Regions from separate parts of the Peribacillus sp. NPDC101481 genome, predicted to be linked through region 1. Evidence: a T-box and tRNA genes for the amino acid it is inferred to sense, from the RefSeq annotation. Region 1 holds a T-box; the other holds one or more tRNA genes.
The links. The T-box of region 1 lies ahead of glyQ (glycine--tRNA ligase subunit alpha). A T-box ahead of a tRNA ligase gene usually reads a tRNA of that ligase, here a tRNA-Gly.
Positions count from the first base shown of each region.

Region 1 (6,965 bases):
GCAATTGCCGCTGTCCGAAGCGCCATTTCTTTTTCCGCCTTTAAATTCAAAGCATCCGCAAGGTCACCCGTCAGGGCAGTTACCCGGGCAGTTTTCTCAGCTAATGTACCGATTTCTTCATGATAAACGATGCTGTCAAGCTTTTTCAAAGCATCCGAAATCTCTTTTTTCTGATCCTCTTTATAGAAGAATGCTGCATCAGATAAGCGGGCACGCAATACTTTTTCATTACCTTTAGAAACCTTATCCAAATGGCGGTCATCGCCGTTACGCACGGTTACAAAGTGAGCAAGCAGTTTCCCGTCCTGATCTTTAACAGGGAAATAACGTTGATGTTCCTTCATCGATGTGATAAGCACCTCAGCTGGGAGCTCAAGGAATTCTTCTTCAAAATTTCCAAATAACACCGTTGGATACTCCACCAAATTATTGACTTCTTCCAGCAAATCTTCATCGACTGGGATGATCCAGCCTTTCTCCTGCGCAAGCTCTTTAATCTGATCCAATATAACTTGCCGGCGTTTATCTGGATTCGCCATAACAAATTGTTCTTTTAGCGTATCTTCGTACAGTTCCGGCAGTTCGATGCTAGCGCTATCGCCCAAGAAACGGTGTCCTTTTGTTTCACGGCCCGTTTCCACATCAGCAATGCTGAATGGCACAATGTCATTGCCGAATAAGGCAATCAGCCATTTAATCGGACGGACGAAGCGGAGCTCCTGATTGGCCCAACGCATATTTTTCGGAAACGTCATGCCGCTGATGATTTCAGCAAGCTCAGATAAAAGCTGAACGGTCTGCTGTCCTTTTATGAATTTATTCACATGGACATATTCCACACCCTTGAGTTCTTTAAAATAAATGTCCTCTGAAGTCATTCCTTGACCCCTGACGAATCCCAATGCCGCTTTAGACCAGTTGCCTTCGCTGTCCAAAGCGATTTTCTTAGCCGGGCCTTTTGCTTCTTCTTCGATATCCTTTTGGGACTCTTCCACGTCTTTCACCAGTACGGCCAAACGTCTTGGTGTGGAAAAAGCTTCAACCGTTCCGAATTCAATCGCTTTTTCCTTTAGCCATTGCTGCACCTTATCTGACAACTGTTTCATTGATGCTGTCACAAAACGGGCAGGCAGCTCTTCCAATCCAATCTCCAATAACAAATCACACTTGCTCATTTGTATTCTCCCCTTTCACTTTCAGAATCGGGAAGCCTAATTTTTCCCGCTCTTCATAGAAGGTCTTGGCAACCTTGCGCGCTAGGTTACGGCACCGGGCAATATAACCCGTTCTTTCCGTCACCGAGATGGCACCTTTGGCATCCAAAAGGTTAAATGTATGTGAACATTTCAAAACATAATCATATGCGGGATGTACAAGACCTTCTTCCATTTGGCGATGCGCTTCCTTTTCATACATCGTGAAAAGCTGAAACAGCATATCAAGGTCGGAGGTTTCGAACGTATATTTCGAATGTTCGTATTCCGGCTGTCCAAATATATCCCGAACTGTGAATCCATCTGTCCATTCCAGGTCAAATACGTTTTCCTTATCTTGAATGTATGAAGCGAGACGTTCGATCCCGTATGTAATTTCCACGGAAACCGGCTTGCACTCAAGACCGCCCACTTGTTGGAAATATGTAAATTGCGTTATTTCCATTCCATCAAGCCACACTTCCCAACCGAGACCGGCACACCCTAGTGATGGGTTTTCCCAGTTGTCCTCCACAAAGCGAATATCATGCTCAAGCGGATTTATCCCTAAAGCGCGTAAAGAATCCAAATATAATTCTTGGATATTGTCAGGCGACGGCTTCATGATCACTTGGAACTGATGGTGCTGATACAGTCGGTTAGGGTTCTCACCATAACGACCGTCAGCAGGACGGCGTGATGGCTCCACGTAAGCAACGCTCCAAGGCTCCGGTCCTATGGCTCTCAGGAACGTGTATGGGCTCATCGTTCCTGCCCCTTTCTCGACATCATAAGCATTCATCAATATGCAGCCTTGTTCAGACCAATGCTTTTGTAACGTTAAAATCATATTTTGAATATTCATCGTACACCTCCAGGTTATTTAAAACGGCTCTTTTTAAAATCAGGTCGGAACCCATCACATTTGGGCAAACAAAAAACTCCCGTCCCTATGCGAAATGCATAGGGACGAGAGTATACCCGCGGTTCCACCCTAATTGCCGTTTATAAAACGGCCTCTTTTCAAAGCAACATGCTCCGGAAACGCCCTTCCCTGTAAATCCATATCCCGGCTTCCACCGTCCCGGGTTCGCTTTTTATGGAGAATGACAGATACTCTTTTCCATCAACGCAATCTTCTTATTTTGATGTTTAGAATTTTATACAAACTAACAAGGAATGTCAATAGGTCAGATCCTAAAACATATCTTTCATCGTATCAATCTGATTCAGGAACTTTTTTGATTTCAAGTTCAGACCAGAATATTCCTCATAATAAGCATCGATGATCTTTCGCAGTTCTTTTTTCGTTTCAGGCTTGACGGAAATGTTTCCGAGCCTTGATAAATCGAAATAATAAAAGATTCGCAGCAATTTGACGGCTGCAGCTGAAATTTTATAATGATAAGGGTCTTTCCCCAGGCAGCGGTGACAGATAAAGCCCGCTTCCCGAAGCGAGAAGGAGAATTCCCCTTCCGTTTCACCACATACAGCACATTGATTCAGCACTGGGTTAATCCCATTGACGGGCAGCATCTTCATTTCAAAAATGAATTTCAATACCTCTGCGTCATATTCTTCGTTTATGTAATGCAAGGTTTGCGAAAGCAACTCATACAAATATGGATTCGGTTTCTTATCCTCGACACTTTTATCAAGCAATTCAACAATATAAGAAGCATAAGCAGTGGCAAAAAGATCCTCCCTTATGAAACGGAGTGAATCGACCATTTCGCCTTGCTGAAGACTTCCGAGTCCGGTTGATGTAGTTACAAGAAAATACCCGGAGCAAAAAAGCTGTGTGACGGCAGAAAGCCTGCTGTTAGGTTTACTGGCTCCTCTAGCCATAACGCCGATTTTTCCTAGCTCACGGGTATATATAGTAATGATTTTGTTATTTTCTCCATATGCAGTTCGCCTTATGACAATGCCCTCACATTTTTGGAGCATACCAAGACACCACCCATGCTCGCCAAGGCTAACCTATGAAACGGGAAAATCAATTTCTGCTAGCTCATCGTTCAATACCAAGTGTCTTTCCTGTCTTTCGACTTCTATCTCCTTAAACAGCAAATAGGTGTCCACATTACCTGTTTCAGAGAATAATTCCCAGGTAAAATCCAACATATAAAGCCCACCTTTCATTTTTAACTAGCAATATGAATATCCGACCATATGATTAGCTTGACCGTTTTCCGAACTTTCATGACGCGTAAATTTTGTTAATTAATACTCGCTCTCATTGAAGCCATAATCACGAAGCTGGCTTGCTTTGTTACGCCAATCTTTCTGCACCTTCACCCACAGTTCCAGGAAAACCTTTGAGCCCAATAAGTTTTCGATATCCACTCTGGCACGGCTACCGACTTCTTTAAGCATTTTCCCTTGCTTTCCGATGACAATGCCTTTTTGTGAATCACGTTCGACAACGATCGTCGCCATGACATTAATGGTGTCGCTGTTATCCATTTTTTTAATCGAATCGATGACAACAGCCACCGAATGCGGAATTTCTTCCCGTGTAAGGTGCAGAACCTTCTCGCGGACCAATTCGGAAATGATAAAACGTTCCGGGTGGTCGGTCACTTGGTCAGCAGGATAAAACTGGGGACCTTCAGGCAGATGTTCCTTGATTTGCTCAAGCAGTGTATCAACGTTATTTCCTTCAAGCGCAGAAATCGGAACGACTGCCGCAAAAGGGTAAAGCTGTTGGTATTTTTCAATGATCGGAAGTAAATCATCCGGATGCATCGCATCGATTTTGTTTACAACCAGGAAAACAGGCGTTTTTACGGATTGAAGTTTTTCAATGATAAACTCGTCACCGCGTCCGTATCCTTCAGTCGCATTGATCATGAAGAGAATCAAATCGACTTCCTTCAATGTATTCGTGGCCACTTTCATCATGAAATCACCAAGCTTATGCTTTGGTTTATGAATGCCGGGTGTATCGATGAAAATCATTTGTGAATCGTTTTGCGTAAGTACACCTTGGACCTTATTTCTTGTAGTTTGCGGTTTATCGCTCATAATGGCGATCTTTTGGCCGATGACCCGATTCAGAAATGTACTCTTCCCAACATTAGGTCGTCCAATAATCGAAATGAAACCTGATTTGTAATCTTTTACTTGTGTATCATTAAATAATTTATCCATTCAAATCCTCCGGTGAAAAAGCTCCTGGAAGCAATTCCTGTACTGTTAATTCTTTTATATCCCCATTTAAGTTGGTCAAAACAACCGGCATATCCTTTTCGCACAGTTCTGAAATAACCTGCCTGCATGCCCCGCATGGAGCAACGGGACCGTCGGTATCTGCCACGACTGCAAGTTTAACGAACTTTTTATCGTCATGGGCATAAGCACTGAATAAAGCTGTCCTTTCGGCGCAATTACACATGCTGTATGCTGCATTTTCTATATTACAACCATGATAGACCTTTCCATCAGCGGTTAAAAGGGCTGCCCCCACCTTAAATTTGGAGTAAGGCACATAAGCTTTATCCCTTGCTTTTTTAGCTTCCTCAATCAATTCCTTTGTATTCAATTCACATCTTCCTTTCAAATTGAGTACCATTTCGGCAACCTACAGGCCAAACTTGGGCAAAAATATAATCAATCCAACTATTATAGAAAATATAGCATATATGAATACAGCTCCGGCTGCAATATCTTTTGCCTGCTTGGCAAGCGGATGGATTTGATCCGTTACCAGGTCCACTACCCTTTCAATCGCTGAATTAACGAGCTCCAAGGTAATCGTGCCGGCTATGGCCGCTAAAATGAAAAGCCACTCCATCCCATTCAATGAGAAGTACCAACCAAAGAATACGACGATGACCGTTAACACGAAATGAATCTTGATATTGCGTTCAGTCCGAACAGCCTCCAAAATTCCCTGACAGGCAAAAGAGAAACTTTTTAATAAAGGATACCTTTTTTTACCCTTCTCTTGAAAGTCCATATTCTTCCAAGATCTCCTTTTGTTTTGTGAACATCACTTTTTCATCTTCTTCATTCATATGGTCAAATCCTAATAAGTGAAGAAAACCATGCAGAGCTAAAAATCCAAGTTCCCGGTCAAATGAATGACCATATTCTTCAGCCTGTTCCTTCGTGCGTTCAATGGAAATGATGATATCCCCTAACATGCGGGGCATTTCGGCCCCGACAATTTCCACTTCATCTTCTCCCATTTCTTCAAGTGCAAAAGAAATGACATCTGTAGCTGAATCTTTATTACGATATTCTTTATTGATTTCCCGAATCCTATCATTGTCAACAAATGTAACAGACAGCTCGGTGTCTTTTTCAATGTTTTCTTTTCTTGCCGCAAATTGCAGAATGCTTTCAACAAGGTGCTGAGCTTCCTCCGTTACTTCGTTCGTTTCATCCATTAAATCGATAGCTAAAATCATTCTTTCACCTTCTGTCCTAATTTATCCGACTCCGGATATTCAATCCTGGAGTGGAAGATACCATTAAGCGATTCACATAAGGAATGCTTCACGATACTCAATTCTCTCATAGTAATGTCACATTCATCAAATTGACCATCAGAAATCCTGTCCTGAATGATGAAACTTACCAGTTCTTCAATCTTCTCCGGCGTTGGGTGCTTCATCGATCTCACTGCAGCTTCCACACTATCGGCTATGCCGATGACGGCTACTTCCTTCATTACCGCCCTCGGCCCGGGATACCGGTAGTCCGCTTCGAGTGTGGACTCATCCTGTTTTTTTGCCTTATGGTAGAAAAATTTCAATAAAGTGGTCCCATGATGCTGCTCTGCAATATCCACAATCTCTTTCGGGAATTTGTGACTGCGAAGCATCTCCCCGCCGTCTACGGCATGGGCAATGATGATATCCCTGCTCGTTTCCGGCTGCAGCCGATCATGCGGGTTCTCTTCATTCATCTGATTTTCGATGAAGAAATGCGGCCGCTTCGTTTTACCGATATCATGATAATAACTGCCGACCCTTGCCAGCAATCCATTCGACCCGATGGCTTCACAAGCCGATTCCGCCAAATTGGCGACCATCACGCTATGATGATATGTCCCTGGAGCCTCTATCAAGATCCTTCGAAGTAATGGATGATTGGGATTCGCTAGCTCGATAAGCTTAATCGATGATAAAATCCCGAAACCAGCCTCGAAAAACGGCAACAGGCCCATTGTCAAAACGGCTGCACCCACTCCAGAACCCATCGCAGCAGCAGCATAATACAAGTACTCCATTCTAGTATATTGGCTGTCCATAATGAAGATGAGCGAAAAAACAAATGCCATATTGATTAAAGCCAATAGCAGCCCTGCTACCAGCACCTTTGATTTGAAATTTGGCCTGGATAAAATGATGATTGCCGTCAATCCCCCGAAAATGATATAAAGCCCCATCGAGAAATCCAGATTTCCAGGTGTATCACCATTGAATATAATCGTACCATACGAACCTAATAATATGATCATCGCTACCGCTAACCTATCATTCAATAATATCTTGATGAGCATCGCCGCCATGGCACCCGGGAAAATGTATTCCAAGTTCGAGTTTTTCAGGTCTGCGAGAATGCTGACTGTTTTCATGGTAGCCATTGAAAGGATGAAGACAAGACTGAAGATCAATAACTGATTGTACTTGTTATCCTTTTTGGAAATGGAATAGTAGAAAAAGTAATAAAAAGCGGCAAAAGTCAGGACTATGAATAACAGCAGGCCGATATACGGGTAAATGGTAGACTCCGTATTTAAGAAGCCCGCCAATTCAA
Region 1 is NZ_JBIWNJ010000001.1:1,064,038-1,071,002, forward strand. Features, by position in the region: gene glyS (glycine--tRNA ligase subunit beta) at 1-1,175, opposite strand, end outside; gene glyQ (glycine--tRNA ligase subunit alpha) at 1,162-2,058, opposite strand; T-box leader at 2,156-2,332, opposite strand; gene recO (DNA repair protein RecO) at 2,391-3,143, opposite strand; gene ACIROD_RS05130 (YqzL family protein) at 3,177-3,320, opposite strand; gene era (GTPase Era) at 3,420-4,349, opposite strand; gene ACIROD_RS05140 (cytidine deaminase) at 4,342-4,740, opposite strand; gene ACIROD_RS05145 (diacylglycerol kinase family protein) at 4,780-5,157, opposite strand; gene ybeY (rRNA maturation RNase YbeY) at 5,135-5,611, opposite strand; gene ACIROD_RS05155 (HD family phosphohydrolase) at 5,608-6,965, opposite strand, start outside.

Region 2 (6,965 bases), 850 kb from region 1:
AGGGACGCTTTTGGCTCCATACCAATTAGGAACAGCCATAATGATGGGTATCATCGGGGCCAGTGTTTTTTTTGTATTTGGTGCATTAAAGATAACCGGTCCTTCGGCGGTATTTTTCGTCTTGAGCTTTGCGCTTGCGACAGGTATGCCCGTTGACCAAAGTCTTGCCCCATTGCGTGGTGGCCTCGTTTTAATAGGTGGGGCACTATCATGGATAATCTGTATGTTAGGCTGGTTTTTCAACCCTCATGGACCAGAATCGCTTGCGGTAGAAAAGGTGTACAGAGAATTGGGGGCATTCTTTGATTCCATGGGCACCGAGACATTCAATAAAGCAAGACAAAGAACCGTATTGGCGATGAAACACGCTGAAGATACACTGTTAGCGGGGGTTTCAAACAGGCGAAGTCCAGATGAGTTGAAGCGATTATATCTATTGAATGAACATGCCAATGCCATATTCTTGGAGGCTCTGGAGATTACCTTGAACAAAAAGATCGTGATGCCGCCAGAATTAGGTCATTCCGTTCGTGCCTTGGCCGGTTCCATTGCATCTGGAAAAAAGAATAAAAAAAAGATCCTTCAACCTGACCAAATGACTGATGAGGTGGAAGCGTTATTCATGATGATATACAATGCAGATGCCATCATGAATGAACCTGTACAAAAAATCGATCAAGCAGCAACCATCTCCAAGCCTTCTTTAAAGACCATTTTTCTTGGGGCGTTCGATAAGAATTCCATTGTTTTCCTCTCTTCCATTCGATATGGAACAATCCTTACCATTGCGGCGATCATCGCCTATTCCGCCGATTTTAACCGTTCGTACTGGATTCCCTTATCCTGTGCTGCCGTTATGTCGGGTCCGACCATCATCTCCACATTCCATCGGGCGGTCCAAAGGACTTTCGGGACGGTCATCGGGCTCCTGATAGCAAGTTTAATTCTAGCAGCCGTTCATAACGAGTTCATCATCGTTCTGATCATTTTATCTTTGACATTCATTACAGAGCTTTTCATCGTTCGGAATTATGGATTGGCGGCGATGTTTTTTACCCCTTCAGCATTGATCATGGTGGAATATTCATCTCAAAGCTATGATTTCGGTTTTTTTGCGACTGTAAGGATAACCGATATTGTCGTTGGTAGCTTGATAGGGCTTATTGGGACGCTGTTACTCGGAAGTCGTTCGGCATCCAGTCTTCTCAATCATTTAATAGCCAAAACGATTCGTAGCCAGGGGCAGCTATTATTGATGGCGTTCTCTGAAAAAGATAATGACCTTGCAATTGATGAAAGCAGTGAAAGGAACAAAATGCAAACAAATATGGTGAATCTATTAACCGTCTACAATGCATCCCTTGGTGAGATATTCAAAAACAAGGCTAGATTGGAATCTCTTTGGCCCGTTATATTTTCGATAGAACAGTTGGGATATTATCTAAATGCCAGCTTAAAATCCTCTGAACGGCCAATCCTTTCAGAGCGGGAGCTTGCTCAGTTGCTGTATGTTTTCGAAAACATGGCGATAGCGGCCGATAAAAGTCGATCACATACGAATAAAGAAGTGCCAGAAATAGAAGGATATTCAAAAATCCGTCAGGAAATTTTGGACCTACAAGATGCGCTTCAGTTTTCCGGAGAAGCAACTGGCTAATCAATCTATTGATCCGGGAGATCATATTTGAATCCCTTTCTTTAAATGAGTGATTCTTCGCCCCTATTAATAGGATGAAATTGGAAGGTTTATAGAAAAGTCTGTAAAAATGCCAGTTTTCATTATAAAATGTAATTACAAAGAGAAAGGTGATGAACCATGTCAAACGTTGCTAAATTTCGTGATTTTTTAACTAGTGAGAAAATCTATATGAATGAGTTGAATGAAGATGGCACCACCTTTTTTAGGGCTGAGCAAAAGTTAAAGGACGGCTGGAAGGTCCTTTTAGTATTTGCTTTCAATCAAGATGAAAATGTGGCGGACTTATTTTGCTTTAATGTCGCCGAGTTGAAGAATCCTGAAAAGAAACAGGATGTACATACACTGTTGAATGAATATAATGCTAATTTTAGGTATTCTAAGCTGTATGAGGAAAATGGGACCATTTCCATTCGGTATTCATACTCCATTGAGGGGGACATCGTACCGGATCTGGCGTTCAGGAAGTTAATCATGCTGCTTGAAACGGCACAGCAGGTTTATCCGCGGTTAATGGAAGTCATTTGGTCTTAGATCATCATATAGGATGAAAAAGTTCTCTGATTCAGAGGACTTTTTAACATTTTTACTAGAGTGAATGAATATATTAACGTTACAATACGTTAATTATTAATTTTTTTTAAAAGAACTATTGCATTTTTTCACATTAAACTATATAATTAATTTTGTTGATTGGTAATTCGACAAACTTCTACAAGAATATGCGGGTGTAGTTTAGTGGTAAAACCTCAGCCTTCCAAGCTGATGATGAGGGTTCGATTCCCTTCACCCGCTCCAATACATACTCATAACGTAGGGTTTCGTTACCTGGAGAACGAAGCTTTGCGTTTAAATATTATTACAAGAATTCTACTGTTTACAGTGGGATTTTTTTTATTGTTCAAATTGCCTGCAGTAAGTATGTTATGCCCGAAAACCGATTTTTTATTTTTATATTATCCTCCATCCTGGAGAGTGGGGATTTCGATTCAGCACTAACTTAGTCAATGTGATTAACTACGTAAGTAGAATCAGTTTGACTAAGTGTGTGCTTTTTTTTGTCCAAACTTGCAAGTTATGTAGTTTAGGTCTGTTTAGACACTGTTAATGGGGAAGAGCAAGGTGTGCGGATATGTAATAACCATTGTTATGGTTGCAGTTTGGCGACAAAAAGGGATTGGGAGTCCGAATAGTGAGGTGTAGGTTGAAACAAAAGTGCTCCGGCTGAAAACAGCAAAAACATTTTTTTGGATAAAATTGTAGGCAATCTCGCTCTTTGTTTTTTTATTGTTTTATGAAACCCTCACTGGTTCGAAGAAATTTGCGACACTCCTGCCGAATAACTGGCTAGTCGAGACCCCACAGGCGCTTGCTTTGATGAGGCTTGGCAGACAGTCGGCGGAAAGGGAGCGGGTTTCTGGAATCACTGGAATGTAATTTAAGAAAAGTCCGTAGGCTAGACTCATCCCGAACCAAATTTAAGCTAGGTGATCCTTTATGCTCTTAAAATCCAGGAATCATTTTATCGCTTTTTTCAGGGTATGGATCGATCGGTTGAATAAAAGGATACTAGAGGACTGGTTTTATTAATTGGAAAAATCATAAAAACCCCTTCCGATTGTGGAAAGGGTTTAATTTCGTTCGAATTTTAATTATCCTTCTACAATCGAGTAAGTCCCTTCACCACCATGGATTTCAAGGAACATGTCCATCAGGGATTTCGTCAGCTGATCTGCTTCCGTGATTGGAGTATTGGGTTGTAAATAAATGATTTGGATAGCTTTTTTCGTTTCTTCGGTGACTTTCGTGCGTTCTGAATCAACGTAAGGACTTCCGAATGCGCCCACATGATCGGCAGATGTAATCATATTCTCCATGGAATTCAAGCGGCCGTTCAAACCTTCATAACCATCTGACTCCTCGCCGATCTTAATCGAGATGTCCCCTGATAATTTTTCCGCATCATAAATGCCAATCGGAACTTCATATAACAGCGAGAAGAAGTTATTTAAATCGATGGCTGAATGAATGGGTGTCAAGTAATTCTGTTTTTTTACTCGACGGTAAAGGGCTTCCACGGAGGGGCGGTACCGTGACGGATTTGTTCCAGTAGCCTTGAAAATCTCCCGCCACACTTTAATGCCGGAAAAGTCGGCCAATTCCTTTTCTTCAAGATCGAAGAAAAGAGCTTCCTGAAATAATTGAAGTCTTCCTTTCACCATTTGCGGGGAGGGACCTACTTCGATGTTTTCATATGTAATGATCCCAACTTTGAATTGAGGGATTTTACTGCTAAGATTAGCTGATACGGTAATTTCCAACGGTTTCACCTCCAAAAATGATTGCAATTAGTTTATCATAGATAGCAATGGTTTGAAAAAGATTCAAGCTTTCAATGGGAATACTGAATGAACGTAGGTGATTAATATGGATATGAACACATTCAAGCAAGAAGTGATTATATATAGTAAGGAAATCGGCATCGATAAAATCGGCTTTACATCGGCCACGGCCTTTACCGAATTGAAAGGTCGGTTGATACGTCAACAGGAGCTGGATTATCAGTCAGGGTTTGAAGAAGCCGATATAGATAAAAGGGTAAGGCCTGAATTGATATTCGATAAACCGCAATCCATCATTTCGATTGCGCTTGCTTATCCTTCTAAATTGAAGGATGCTCCGCAAAGTACAAAAAGTGAGCGCCGGGGGATTTTTTGCCGGGCGTCTTGGGGAACGGATTATCATACCGTTCTTCGTAATAAATTGCAGTTACTTGAGGATTTCATCAGTGATAAGGTGCCAGGAGCAATGATGAAGTCCATGGTTGATACGGGCGAGTTATCTGATAGGGCAGTGGCTGAGCGTGCAGGTATTGGCTGGAGTGCAAAAAACAGTATGATCATCACACCGGAATTCGGGTCTTATGTATACTTGGGAGACATGATAACCAACCTGCCATTTGAACCGGATCAACCGATGGAAGATCAATGCGGGACATGCAATAAATGTGTCGATGTTTGCCCGACTGGAGCGCTCGTTCAGGGCGGGCAGCTAAATTCCAAGCGTTGCATTGCGTTCTTGACGCAGACAAAAGGTTTCCTTCCGGATGAGTTCAGGACGAAAATAGGCAATCGTTTGTATGGATGTGATACATGCCAGACCGTTTGTCCGAAAAACAAAGGAATGGATTTTCATTTTCATGAAGAGATGGAACCCGACCCGGAGCTGGCGAAACCTCTGTTAAAACCGCTGCTTACGATTTCGAATAGGGACTTCAAAGAGACATACGGCCATGTATCTGGCTCTTGGCGCGGTAAAAAACCAATCCAACGAAATGCCATTTTAGCATTGGCCCATTTCAAAGATGAAACGGCATTGCCTCAATTGATACAGGTCATGAAGGATGATCCGCGGCCTGTCATCAGGGGGACGGCGGCCTGGGCAGTTGGGAAAATTGGCCGGGAGCAGGCTGTTTCCGCATTGGAAGATGCAAGAATGAAGGAAACGGATGAAGAGGTATTGGCGGAAATTGAGAAAGGACTGCAGTTTACCTTGGAAACTAAATGATATCTAAAATGCAGCCGCCCGGTAAATATTAACGGGGCGGCTTTTTTGGCTTAGAATATTCCGTTACCTTCAAGGAAACCTTTTTAAAAGTATCATTATATATATATAAAGTTGAAACTCCCACATTTTATGAAATTGTGTTTTTGTCCATGCCCTCATACATACACATTAGCATAGATGGTAAGAAGGAGGGCATGAACTTGAGGGAACAATTGCAACGCCTTTTACAAGAAAGAGTGGAGTTTTATACTTCCGATGATCTGGAACGGGGTGAAAGGAAGTTACATTTGAAGAAGGAAATGATGAGAAACCGTGCTGCGGAAATTGTTCGGGTGAATGCGGCAGGCAAGGTACATTCAAAGAGAAAGGAAGACAATGATACAGTTCTGACATATCACGTGCACCTGCAATATTTATTGAAACAGGAGGATTCATTTTATATAGAAGAAGAAATGGAGGAAAGGGAGGCCCGGTTTCGAAATGGTTATATAGTGGATGAAAGTGAGCTGATTCCGAGCTTTGAAACCGAAGGGGCACCGCCAAAATGTGATCCAGGCGCAGAGCGTCTCGCATATAAATATGATCGGATGAAGGCTGTCCAATATGCCGAGCGTTGGTGGAACGAATTCAATCCCGCTTATCATAAATTCACTGATGATTGTACGAATTTCATTTCACAATGTTTACATGCAGGAGGAATACCGATGTGGGGGGCCCCAAATAAAAGTAAGGGCTGGTGGATAAGAGGGAAAAGCTGGAGTTATACATGGACGACGGCCCATTCTTTATATCATCTGCTTAAAGCCGGGAATGCCATCAGGACAAAGCAGGTCGAGTCGGCCAAGGAATTGAATTTGGGAGATATCCTTTGTATAGATTTCGAAGGGGACGGACGGTTTGATCATAACTTGATCGTAACGGCGAAGGATCAGGACGGGATGCCGCTAGTGAATGCACATACGATGAACAGCCGTCACCGGTATTGGACATATGAGGATTCAACGAGATACACACCGAACATCGTTTATAAATTTTTTGTGATTTTGGATGGAGGGTGATTGGTTTTTAGTCTTTTTTGTTTAATGCTATAATTAAGGTGAAGTTCAAACTAGAGGTGAAAATGAAGTGTCAATACATGTAGTTTTATATCAACCACAGATTCCAGCAAATACAGGAAATATCGCAAGAACATGTGCAGGGACGGATACGTCTTTACATCTCATTCGCCCGCTCGGTTTCTCGACGGATGACAAACAGCTCAAACGGGCCGGGCTCGATTACTGGGAGAATGTAAAGATCCATTATTATGATTCGTTAGAAGAGTTTTTTGAAAAAAATGCCGGCGGTGAATTTTATTACTTGACGAAATTCGGGGAGCAGCCGCATTCCAGCTTCGATTACAGTGATCAAGACAGTGAGATATTCTTCATTTTTGGCCGTGAAACGACGGGGCTCCCGAAGGATCTGATCCAAGAAAATATGGATCGGTGCCTGCGGATTCCAATGACGGATAAAGTACGTTCACTTAATCTGTCGAACACGGCTGCCATCTTGGTTTATGAAGCACTTAGACAGCAAAATTACCGTGAATTGGATTTGAAAACAAAAGGTTGAGTTTCATCATTACTGTCATCGGGGGCATTATTTCAGCCCCGATGATGGATACTTTACATATTCTTTAGGGGTGGGAGCATTGAATAAC
Region 2 is NZ_JBIWNJ010000001.1:1,916,087-1,923,051, reverse strand. Features, by position in the region: gene ACIROD_RS09295 (FUSC family protein) at 1-1,657, shown strand, start outside; gene ACIROD_RS09290 (YbjN domain-containing protein) at 1,817-2,230, shown strand; tRNA gene ACIROD_RS09285 (tRNA-Gly) at 2,421-2,494, shown strand; gene ACIROD_RS09280 (B3/B4 domain-containing protein) at 3,349-4,017, opposite strand; gene queG (tRNA epoxyqueuosine(34) reductase QueG) at 4,124-5,263, shown strand; gene ACIROD_RS09270 (amidase domain-containing protein) at 5,464-6,321, shown strand; gene trmL (tRNA (uridine(34)/cytosine(34)/5-carboxymethylaminomethyluridine(34)-2'-O)-methyltransferase TrmL) at 6,389-6,877, shown strand; gene nfsA (oxygen-insensitive NADPH nitroreductase) at 6,957-6,965, shown strand, end outside.
Region 2: it encodes a tRNA-Gly, which carries the amino acid that the T-box ahead of glyQ (glycine--tRNA ligase subunit alpha) is inferred to sense. The anticodon was not compared.